Regions from separate parts of the Enterococcus sp. AAFC-DPL-5182 genome, predicted to be linked through region 1. Evidence: a T-box and tRNA genes for the amino acid it is inferred to sense, from the RefSeq annotation. Region 1 holds a T-box; the other regions hold tRNA genes.

Region 1 (3,251 bases):
AGCTGCTTCTTCATCAGGCCAGCCCATTGTTGAAAATGGCCATAATGCAGAACTAAACCATGTATCTAGTACATCTGAATCTTGTGTCCAATTTTCTATATCAGCTGGTGCTTCCATGCCAACGTACATTTCACCTGTTTGTTTATGGTACCAAGCTGGAATTTGATGTCCCCACCATAATTGGCGTGAGATTACCCAATCGTGAACATTTTCCATCCAACGTAAGAATGTTTGGTTAAAGCGTGGTGGATAAAATTCTACTGCATCTTCTGTGTCTTGATTTTTGATGGCTTTTTCAGCAAGCGGCGCCATTTTAACGAACCATTGTGTGGATAAACGAGGTTCAACAACTACACCCGTACGTTCTGAATGTCCAACGCTGTGATTCATGGTTTCAATTTTGATCAAGCGACCCATTTCTTTTAGATCAGAAACAATCAATTTACGTGCTGCGAAACGATCCATACCTGCATATTTGCCAGCTAAATCATTCATCGATCCGTCTTCGTTCATGACGTTTACACGAGGTAAATCATGACGATTACCTACTTCAAAGTCATTCGGGTCATGAGCTGGTGTGATTTTTACCACACCTGTTCCAAATTCCATATCTACATATTCATCAGCAATGATCGGAATTTCTTTGTCTACTAAAGGGAGTGTAACAGTTTTTCCGATAATCGCTTGGTACCGTTCATCTTCTGGATGAACAGCTATCGCAGTATCGCCTAACATGGTTTCAGGACGAGTCGTTGCGATTTCCACAACGCCTGTACCATCTGTCAGTGGATAACTCATATGGTAAAACGCACCTTCGATATCTTTGTGGATAACTTCGATATCAGATAAAGCTGTTTTCGCTTTTGGATCCCAGTTGATGATATACTCACCACGATAGATCAAATCTTTTTCATATAAAGAAACAAAGACTTTGCGGACAGCTTCTGACAAGCCTTCATCTAAAGTGAAACGTTCACGGCTATAATCTAAGGAAAGACCCATTTTTGCCCATTGTTCACGGATATGAGAAGCATATTCTTCTTTCCAATCCCAGACTTGCTCTACAAATTTTTCACGACCTAAATCGTAACGGGAAATATCTTGTTCTGCTAATTTTTCTTCTACTTTCGCTTGTGTTGCAATACCAGCGTGATCCATACCAGGTAACCATAATGTATCAAAGCCTTGCATTCTTTTTTGGCGAATGATCATATCTTGTAACGTCGTATCCCAAGCATGACCTAAATGTAATTTTCCCGTAACGTTTGGCGGCGGAATTACGATAGAATATGGTTTTGCTTCTTTATTACCGTTTGGTTTAAATAAATCTTGATCCAGCCATTTTTGATAGCGTCCTTGTTCAACTTCTGTGGGTTGGTATTTTGTCGGCAGATTTTTTTCTTCTGTCATACAAGTTCCTTCTTTCTGTTTTTAATTTAAATGAATGCTGAAGCAACACACTAAGGTGACAATGCTTCTTATCAGTCGCCTTGTACTGTTCAACATCAGATTGCTTCACAATCTGTGATGAACATGAAAAAAGCCCTAAAATACTTTCGTATTTTAGGGCGTATAAACATTATACGCGGTACCACCTAAATTGTGTCTGAAAAATCAGACACCGCTTCATTCGTGAGGTAACGATCACTACTCGAATCATCTACTACATTCAAATCATTGACTCCCAAGCTACCTTCTTACTGGTTATGTGAAAATCTTCCACCAAATGATTTTCTCTCTAGGACGATGCCAGTAATACTCCTCTTGATCATGGTCTTTGGTTTATTTTAACATTGATATTGAATATAAGTCAATTTGAAAAAAATTAACGAGCTGCTTTTACCTTCTCCAATGCAGTACCATAATCAGGCTCTTCCGCAATTTCTTTAGAAATTGCTTCATAAACAATTTTACCGTCTTTATCGATCACAAAAATACCACGAGCTAATCGTCCCATTGCAGGAATAAATAAGCCGTATGCTTCTCCAAATGTTCCTTCGGTATCATGTAAAATTTCCATATCAACACCTTCAGCTGCACACCAATTTGCTTGCTCATCTTTTGTATTATTAGAAATCGTAATAAATTTTACACCTTCTACTTTAGCAGCTTCTTCGTTGAAACGTTTAGTTTGTAGAGAACATATTCTAGTATCAATATCAGGAACAACACTAATCAAGACTGGAGTACCAGTGAACTCACTTAGATTCACTACTTCGTCATTTAAATTTTTTAATGAAAAATTTGGCGCTTTCACTCCTACTTCAGGTTGTGTACCGATAATTTCTACTTCTTCACCTTTTTTTGTTACTATCATTATTTTCCCTCCTAAATTAAAAAAATGTAACGAGTTCGCCATTACAGCTAAACATCCTATGTTAAGTATAGAGGAAGGAACGATAGAAGACAAAGTTCTTGCCTTCTATACATTTTTATGTGGGAAAGTTTCATCAAAGTAAATCAATGTTTGCAACTCTGTTGTCAAATCGATATATTGAACGTTCACATTATTCGGAACAGTTACTCGATCTGGAGCAAAGTTTAAAATCGCTGTAATGCCAGCATCAACGATTTTATCAATCGCCTCTTGCGCAAATTGACTTGGTACAGTTGAAATCGCAACAGTCACACCTGTTTTTTTGACTTCTTCAGCTAGATTTTCCATTGGTTGGATAATTATATCATCAACTGATAGTCCAACAAGCTCTTCTTCTATATCAAACGCACAAACAATATTCAAGTTTTCATTTCTTCTGAAATTATTTTTGACCAACGCTTTTCCTAAGTTACCACAACCAATCAATGCAATTCGCTTTTCTTCTTGGGTATTTAAAATATGACTAAAAACTTCGATCAAGTATGGCACATCATAACCATAGCCACTCCGTCCCAATTCACCTAAGTGAGAAAAATCACGACGAATAGTTGCAGGCGGCACTTGAATGACATCACTAAATTCTTTTGATTTAATTCTCGTCACACCTGAATCTCCTAACATTTTCAAATAACGTAAGTACAATGGTAAGCGCCTTGCTGTAGCTTTTGGCATTGTTTTTTCTTTATGTAATTCTTTCATTTTCCAACCTCCTTGTTACTTAATTCACATATATAGTTTAGCATGCTTGAAGATACTCAGCAACTTGTTTGTGAAAAAAATAGCAGATATTAGAAAAACCTAATAAATAAAAAAGAACAGATTCGATAGCGTTATCAAGTCTGTTCTTTCAACTTTTATAGTAAATCGGAAAATT
Region 2 (3,251 bases), 1.4 Mb from region 1:
CCCAAGCGACTGTTTATCAAAAACACAGGTCTCTGCAAAATCGAAAGATGAAGTATAGGGGCTGACGCCTGCCCGGTGCTGGAAGGTTAAGAGGATGGGTTAGCTTCGGCGAAGCTCAGAATTGAAGCCCCAGTAAACGGCGGCCGTAACTATAACGGTCCTAAGGTAGCGAAATTCCTTGTCGGGTAAGTTCCGACCCGCACGAAAGGCGTAACGATTTGGGCACTGTCTCAACGAGAGACTCGGTGAAATTTTAGTACCTGTGAAGATGCAGGTTACCCGCGACAGGACGGAAAGACCCCATGGAGCTTTACTGTAGCTTGATATTGAGTGTTTGTACCACATGTACAGGATAGGTAGGAGCCGATGAACCCGGAACGCTAGTTTCGGTGGAGGCGCTGGTGGGATACTACCCTTGTGTTATGAACCCTCTAACCCGCACCACTTATCGTGGTGGGAGACAGTGTCAGGTGGGCAGTTTGACTGGGGCGGTCGCCTCCTAAAGAGTAACGGAGGCGCCCAAAGGTTCCCTCAGAATGGTTGGAAATCATTCGCAGAGTGTAAAGGCAGAAGGGAGCTTGACTGCGAGACTTACAAGTCGAGCAGGGACGAAAGTCGGGCTTAGTGATCCGGTGGTTCCGCATGGAAGGGCCATCGCTCAACGGATAAAAGCTACCCTGGGGATAACAGGCTTATCTCCCCCAAGAGTCCACATCGACGGGGAGGTTTGGCACCTCGATGTCGGCTCGTCGCATCCTGGGGCTGTAGTCGGTCCCAAGGGTTGGGCTGTTCGCCCATTAAAGCGGCACGCGAGCTGGGTTCAGAACGTCGTGAGACAGTTCGGTCCCTATCCGTCGCGGGCGTTGGAAATTTGAGAGGAGCTGTCCTTAGTACGAGAGGACCGGGATGGACTTACCGCTGGTGTACCAGTTGTTCTGCCAAGGGCATTGCTGGGTAGCTATGTAGGGAAGGGATAAACGCTGAAAGCATCTAAGTGTGAAGCCCACCTCAAGATGAGATTTCCCATTTCTTTAAGAAAGTAAGACCCCTGAGAGATGATCAGGTAGATAGGTTGGAAGTGGAAGTGCAGTGATGTACGGAGCGGACCAATACTAATCGGTCGAGGACTTAACCAAAGAAACGAAATAAAAAAGTTTTTTCGGAATGTTTGATTACTACTTCAATCCAGTTTTGAGTGAATAATCACTCAACTTAATAGCAACAACACCCAGTGTGGTGGCGATAGCGAGAAGGATACACCTGTTCCCATGCCGAACACAGAAGTTAAGCTTCTTAGCGCCGATTGTAGTGAAGGGTTTCCCTTTGTGAGAGTAGGACGTCGCCACGCTAATTATTCCGGCATAGCTCAGTTGGTAGTAGCGCATGACTGTTAATCATGATGTCGTAGGTTCGAGTCCTACTGCCGGAGTTCCTTAATATAGGATTTATGAGTAATATTTTGCTTCTTTTAACTCTGGAGAGTTGTCCGAGAGGCCGAAGGAGCATGATTGGAAATCATGTAGACGGTGAACGCTGTCTCAAGGGTTCGAATCCCTTACTCTCCGTATTAAGTTTTTATTGGCCCGTTGGTCAAGCGGTTAAGACACCGCCCTTTCACGGCGGTATCACGGGTTCGATTCCCGTACGGGTCATTTATATTTATTGGAGGTTTAGCTCAGCTGGGAGAGCACCTGCCTTACAAGCAGGGGGTCGGCGGTTCGATCCCGTCAACCTCCATTAAATTACGGTTTGGTAGTTCAGCTGGTTAGAATGCCTGCCTGTCACGCAGGAGGTCGCGGGTTCGAGTCCCGTCCAGACCGTTTTATTAATTTTTGGCGCAGTAGCTCAGTTGGTAGAGCAACGGATTGAAGCTCCGTGTGTCGGCAGTTCGATTCTGTCTTGCGCCATTTGGAGGAATAGCGAAGTGGCTAAACGCGACGGACTGTAAATCCGTTCCTTAGGGTTCAGTGGTTCGAATCCACTTTCCTCCATTACATAGTAGGGATATAGTTAAACGGTATAACTACGGTCTCCAAAACCGTCATTGTGGGTTCGATTCCTACTATCCCTGTTAATAGTTTATGGCGATTGTGGTGAAGTGGTTAACACAGCGGATTGTGGTTCCGCCATGCGTGGGTTCGATCCCCATCAGTCGCCCTTAGCTTTTAAAATTATCATATGCTTTATGGCGATTGTGGTGAAGTGGTTAACACAGCGGATTGTGGTTCCGCCACGCGTGGGTTCGATTCCCATCAGTCGCCCTTAGTTCTAATATTGGGGTATAGCCAAGCGGTAAGGCAACAGGTTTTGATCCTGTCATGCGTTGGTTCGAATCCAGCTACCCCAGTTTTCTCTAATAGAGAATGTTTCATTTATAATATGGCGGTATAGCCAAGTGGTAAGGCAGAGGTCTGCAAAACCTTCATCACCGGTTCAAATCCGGTTACCGCCTTGCAAATTTATTTCATGCCGGCGTGGCGGAATTGGCAGACGCGCTGGACTCAAAATCCAGTGCCCGCGAGGGCGTGCCGGTTCGACCCCGGCCGCCGGTATAAAAGATAAGCCAACGTTGGTGAAACGTTGGCTTGTTTTTTAATATTTTAATACATTGGTTAAAAGGAGGTTATTATGAGGAAAATAAGAGTTTATTGTTTATTTATCTTGCTAGTTGGCTATATTAGTCCAATCATTGTAAGCGCCGAAGAGATCAACGAGCATAAACTAGATGAATCTGCAGAACAACACATAGAAAACAGTTCAGAAAAATTCAGTACATACGATAATGAAGCAGAAGAAGTTATGCCTCAGAAAGAGAGTACATTAGATACTTCAAGAAGTGTGCCTGAAGTATCTAATGAAATAAAAGAAGAAAAAAGTGGGAAAGTAATTGTTGCCTCAGGAATGTTCGGAACGAGTAAATGGCAAATAGATAATTCTGGAGCTTTACATATAGGTAGTGGTGACTTTATAAATACTAGAAATAGTTCACCTTGGTTTCCATATAGAAATCAAATTAATAAAATAGTTTTTGATGGACCTGTCAAAGCTAGCAGTAATTCTTCCAATCTTTTTTCAAATTTAGATCGAGTTGTCGAAGTTGAGAATCTTGGTGAGCTTGATACAAGTAATGTTACTCTAATGCGAGATATGTTTTCAAATACAAGTAGCTTAGTAAGTTTGGATTTATCTCATTTTGATACAAGCCGAGTAATTGATATGGGATTCATGTTTTCTTACGCAAGCAGTTTAAC
Region 3 (3,251 bases), 1.4 Mb from region 1:
GGGTTAGTCGGGACCTAAGCCGAGGCCGATAGGCGTAGGCGATGGACAACAGGTTGATATTCCTGTACCAGTTGTTTTTGTTTGAGCAATGGAGGGACGCAGGAGGCTAAGGAATGCATGCGACTGGAAGTGCATGTCCAAGCAGTAAGTCTTGAGTAGAGTCAAATGCTTTACTCTATACGGACAAGCTGTGATGGGGAGGGAAATAATAGTACCGAAGTTCCTGATGTCACACTGTCAAGAAAAGCTTCTAGTGAGAAAACAACTGCCCGTACCGTAAACCGACACAGGTAGTCGAGGAGAGTATCCTAAGGTGAGCGAGCGAACTCTCGTTAAGGAACTCGGCAAAATGACCCCGTAACTTCGGGAGAAGGGGTGCTGACTTCGGTCAGCCGCAGTGAATAGGCCCAAGCGACTGTTTATCAAAAACACAGGTCTCTGCAAAATCGAAAGATGAAGTATAGGGGCTGACGCCTGCCCGGTGCTGGAAGGTTAAGAGGATGGGTTAGCTTCGGCGAAGCTCAGAATTGAAGCCCCAGTAAACGGCGGCCGTAACTATAACGGTCCTAAGGTAGCGAAATTCCTTGTCGGGTAAGTTCCGACCCGCACGAAAGGCGTAACGATTTGGGCACTGTCTCAACGAGAGACTCGGTGAAATTTTAGTACCTGTGAAGATGCAGGTTACCCGCGACAGGACGGAAAGACCCCATGGAGCTTTACTGTAGCTTGATATTGAGTGTTTGTACCACATGTACAGGATAGGTAGGAGCCGATGAACCCGGAACGCTAGTTTCGGTGGAGGCGCTGGTGGGATACTACCCTTGTGTTATGAACCCTCTAACCCGCACCACTTATCGTGGTGGGAGACAGTGTCAGGTGGGCAGTTTGACTGGGGCGGTCGCCTCCTAAAGAGTAACGGAGGCGCCCAAAGGTTCCCTCAGAATGGTTGGAAATCATTCGCAGAGTGTAAAGGCAGAAGGGAGCTTGACTGCGAGACTTACAAGTCGAGCAGGGACGAAAGTCGGGCTTAGTGATCCGGTGGTTCCGCATGGAAGGGCCATCGCTCAACGGATAAAAGCTACCCTGGGGATAACAGGCTTATCTCCCCCAAGAGTCCACATCGACGGGGAGGTTTGGCACCTCGATGTCGGCTCGTCGCATCCTGGGGCTGTAGTCGGTCCCAAGGGTTGGGCTGTTCGCCCATTAAAGCGGCACGCGAGCTGGGTTCAGAACGTCGTGAGACAGTTCGGTCCCTATCCGTCGCGGGCGTTGGAAATTTGAGAGGAGCTGTCCTTAGTACGAGAGGACCGGGATGGACTTACCGCTGGTGTACCAGTTGTTCTGCCAAGGGCATTGCTGGGTAGCTATGTAGGGAAGGGATAAACGCTGAAAGCATCTAAGTGTGAAGCCCACCTCAAGATGAGATTTCCCATTTCTTTAAGAAAGTAAGACCCCTGAGAGATGATCAGGTAGATAGGTTGGAAGTGGAAGTGCAGTGATGTACGGAGCGGACCAATACTAATCGGTCGAGGACTTAACCAAAGAAACGAAATAAAAAAGTTTTTCGGAATGTTTGATTACTACTTCAATCCAGTTTTGAGTGAATAATCACTCAACTTAATAGCAACAACACCCAGTGTGGTGGCGATAGCGAGAAGGATACACCTGTTCCCATGCCGAACACAGAAGTTAAGCTTCTTAGCGCCGATTGTAGTGAAGGGTTTCCCTTTGTGAGAGTAGGACGTCGCCACGCTAAAGTGTTGTCTTGGAGGTTTAGCTCAGCTGGGAGAGCACCTGCCTTACAAGCAGGGGGTCGGCGGTTCGATCCCGTCAACCTCCATTTTTTGAGCCGTTAGCTCAGTTGGTAGAGCATCTGACTTTTAATCAGAGGGTCGCAGGTTCGAGCCCTGCACGGCTCATAGAAATATTTTGCGGGTGTGGCGGAATTGGCAGACGCACTAGATTTAGGATCTAGCGCCTTACGGCGTGGGGGTTCAAGTCCCTTCACCCGCATTTTTAGTCTCGTTTTAATACTAGGCGATTATAACGCCGGCTTAGCTCAGTTGGTAGAGCATCTGATTTGTAATCAGAGGGTCGAGGGTTCAAATCCTTTAGCCGGCATCCAGACTGCGGAAATAGCTCAGTGGTAGAGCACCACCTTGCCAAGGTGGGGGTCGCGGGTTCGAACCCCGTTTTCCGCTTAGCTTGTTCTTTCGCCGGGGTGGCGGAACTGGCAGACGCACAGGACTTAAAATCCTGCGGTGAGTGATCACCGTACCGGTTCGATTCCGGTCCTCGGCATAGAAATGTAGCACCCATAGCTCAACTGGATAGAGTGCTTGACTACGAATCAAGAGGTTAGGGGTTCGACTCCCTTTGGGTGCATTTGTAAATACGGGAAGTAGCTCAGCTTGGTAGAGCACTTGGTTTGGGACCAAGGGGTCGCAGGTTCGAATCCTGTCTTCCCGATTTATTTTGTGGGGCCTTAGCTCAGATGGGAGAGCGCCTGCTTTGCACGCAGGAGGTCAGCGGTTCGATCCCGCTAGGCTCCATTAGTACTTTTATATTTTCGCGGTGTAGCTCAGCTGGCTAGAGCGTCCGGTTCATACCCGGGAGGTCGGGGGTTCGATCCCCTTCGCCGCGATATTTCTTTTTAAGAGCCAAGGACCTTTAGCTCAGTTGGTTAGAGCAGACGGCTCATAACCGTCCGGTCGTAGGTTCGAGTCCTACAAGGTCCATTGTAGTGACGATATAATTAATAGTACTTTTTATTTCGGAGGATTACCCAAGTCCGGCTGAAGGGAACGGTCTTGAAAACCGTCAGGCGGGTAAAACCGTGCAAGGGTTCGAATCCCTTATCCTCCTTTACTGAGAATCACTGTGATTGGCTTTGCCAGAACAGATGATGAACAGTACTTGGCGAACAAAGTGAGCGAAGTATCCTTACTAGAAATCACCAAGGATAACACCTTTATATAGTCAATAAAGACTATAATTATCGCGGGGTGGAGCAGTCAGGTAGCTCGTCGGGCTCATAACCCGAAGGTCGTAGGTTCAAATCCTGCCCCCGCAATTGCTTTTAATATTTAGTTAAAGGCGTAAGTAATAAAGTGATGCAATACATTTTTGGTTTGGTAGTTCAGCTGGTTAGAATGCCTGCCTGTCACGCAGGAGGTCGCGGGTTCGAGTCCCGTCCAGACCGTTTTAAAGTATTGCGGGTGTAGTTTAGTGGTAAAACCACAGCCTTCCAA

What was found. A T-box is a leader RNA that pairs with one kind of tRNA and senses whether it is charged. The one in region 1 lies ahead of AC4BB7_RS03775 (valine--tRNA ligase), so its partner is inferred to be a tRNA-Val.
Region 2: it encodes a tRNA-Val, which carries the amino acid that the T-box ahead of AC4BB7_RS03775 (valine--tRNA ligase) is inferred to sense. The anticodon was not compared.
Region 3: it encodes a tRNA-Val, which carries the amino acid that the T-box ahead of AC4BB7_RS03775 (valine--tRNA ligase) is inferred to sense. The anticodon was not compared.

The regions. Positions count from the first base shown of each region.
Region 1 covers NZ_CM177101.1:826,258-829,508, reverse strand. Annotated here, with positions in the region: gene AC4BB7_RS03775 (valine--tRNA ligase) at 1-1,410, opposite strand, end outside; T-box leader at 1,562-1,781, opposite strand; gene tpx (thiol peroxidase) at 1,826-2,317, opposite strand; gene AC4BB7_RS03765 (redox-sensing transcriptional repressor Rex) at 2,423-3,076, opposite strand; gene thiI (tRNA uracil 4-sulfurtransferase ThiI) at 3,232-3,251, opposite strand, start outside.
Region 2 covers NZ_CM177101.1:2,214,206-2,217,456, reverse strand. Annotated here, with positions in the region: rRNA gene AC4BB7_RS10335 (23S ribosomal RNA) at 1-1,136, shown strand, start outside; rRNA gene rrf (5S ribosomal RNA) at 1,233-1,348, shown strand; tRNA gene AC4BB7_RS10325 (tRNA-Asn) at 1,356-1,429, shown strand; tRNA gene AC4BB7_RS10320 (tRNA-Ser) at 1,477-1,565, shown strand; tRNA gene AC4BB7_RS10315 (tRNA-Glu) at 1,581-1,652, shown strand; tRNA gene AC4BB7_RS10310 (tRNA-Val) at 1,665-1,737, shown strand; tRNA gene AC4BB7_RS10305 (tRNA-Asp) at 1,747-1,820, shown strand; tRNA gene AC4BB7_RS10300 (tRNA-Phe) at 1,835-1,907, shown strand; tRNA gene AC4BB7_RS10295 (tRNA-Tyr) at 1,911-1,991, shown strand; tRNA gene AC4BB7_RS10290 (tRNA-Trp) at 2,001-2,071, shown strand; tRNA gene AC4BB7_RS10285 (tRNA-His) at 2,085-2,157, shown strand; tRNA gene AC4BB7_RS10280 (tRNA-His) at 2,189-2,261, shown strand; tRNA gene AC4BB7_RS10275 (tRNA-Gln) at 2,276-2,347, shown strand; tRNA gene AC4BB7_RS10270 (tRNA-Cys) at 2,382-2,452, shown strand; tRNA gene AC4BB7_RS10265 (tRNA-Leu) at 2,469-2,552, shown strand; gene AC4BB7_RS10260 (bacterial Ig-like domain-containing protein) at 2,629-3,251, shown strand, end outside.
Region 3 covers NZ_CM177101.1:3,203,677-3,206,927, reverse strand. Annotated here, with positions in the region: rRNA gene AC4BB7_RS15125 (23S ribosomal RNA) at 1-1,542, shown strand, start outside; rRNA gene rrf (5S ribosomal RNA) at 1,638-1,753, shown strand; tRNA gene AC4BB7_RS15115 (tRNA-Val) at 1,768-1,840, shown strand; tRNA gene AC4BB7_RS15110 (tRNA-Lys) at 1,847-1,919, shown strand; tRNA gene AC4BB7_RS15105 (tRNA-Leu) at 1,932-2,013, shown strand; tRNA gene AC4BB7_RS15100 (tRNA-Thr) at 2,049-2,121, shown strand; tRNA gene AC4BB7_RS15095 (tRNA-Gly) at 2,130-2,201, shown strand; tRNA gene AC4BB7_RS15090 (tRNA-Leu) at 2,216-2,301, shown strand; tRNA gene AC4BB7_RS15085 (tRNA-Arg) at 2,312-2,385, shown strand; tRNA gene AC4BB7_RS15080 (tRNA-Pro) at 2,396-2,469, shown strand; tRNA gene AC4BB7_RS15075 (tRNA-Ala) at 2,480-2,552, shown strand; tRNA gene AC4BB7_RS15070 (tRNA-Met) at 2,571-2,644, shown strand; tRNA gene AC4BB7_RS15065 (tRNA-Ile) at 2,665-2,738, shown strand; tRNA gene AC4BB7_RS15060 (tRNA-Ser) at 2,776-2,865, shown strand; tRNA gene AC4BB7_RS15055 (tRNA-Met) at 3,000-3,073, shown strand; tRNA gene AC4BB7_RS15050 (tRNA-Asp) at 3,129-3,202, shown strand; tRNA gene AC4BB7_RS15045 (tRNA-Gly) at 3,215-3,251, shown strand, end outside.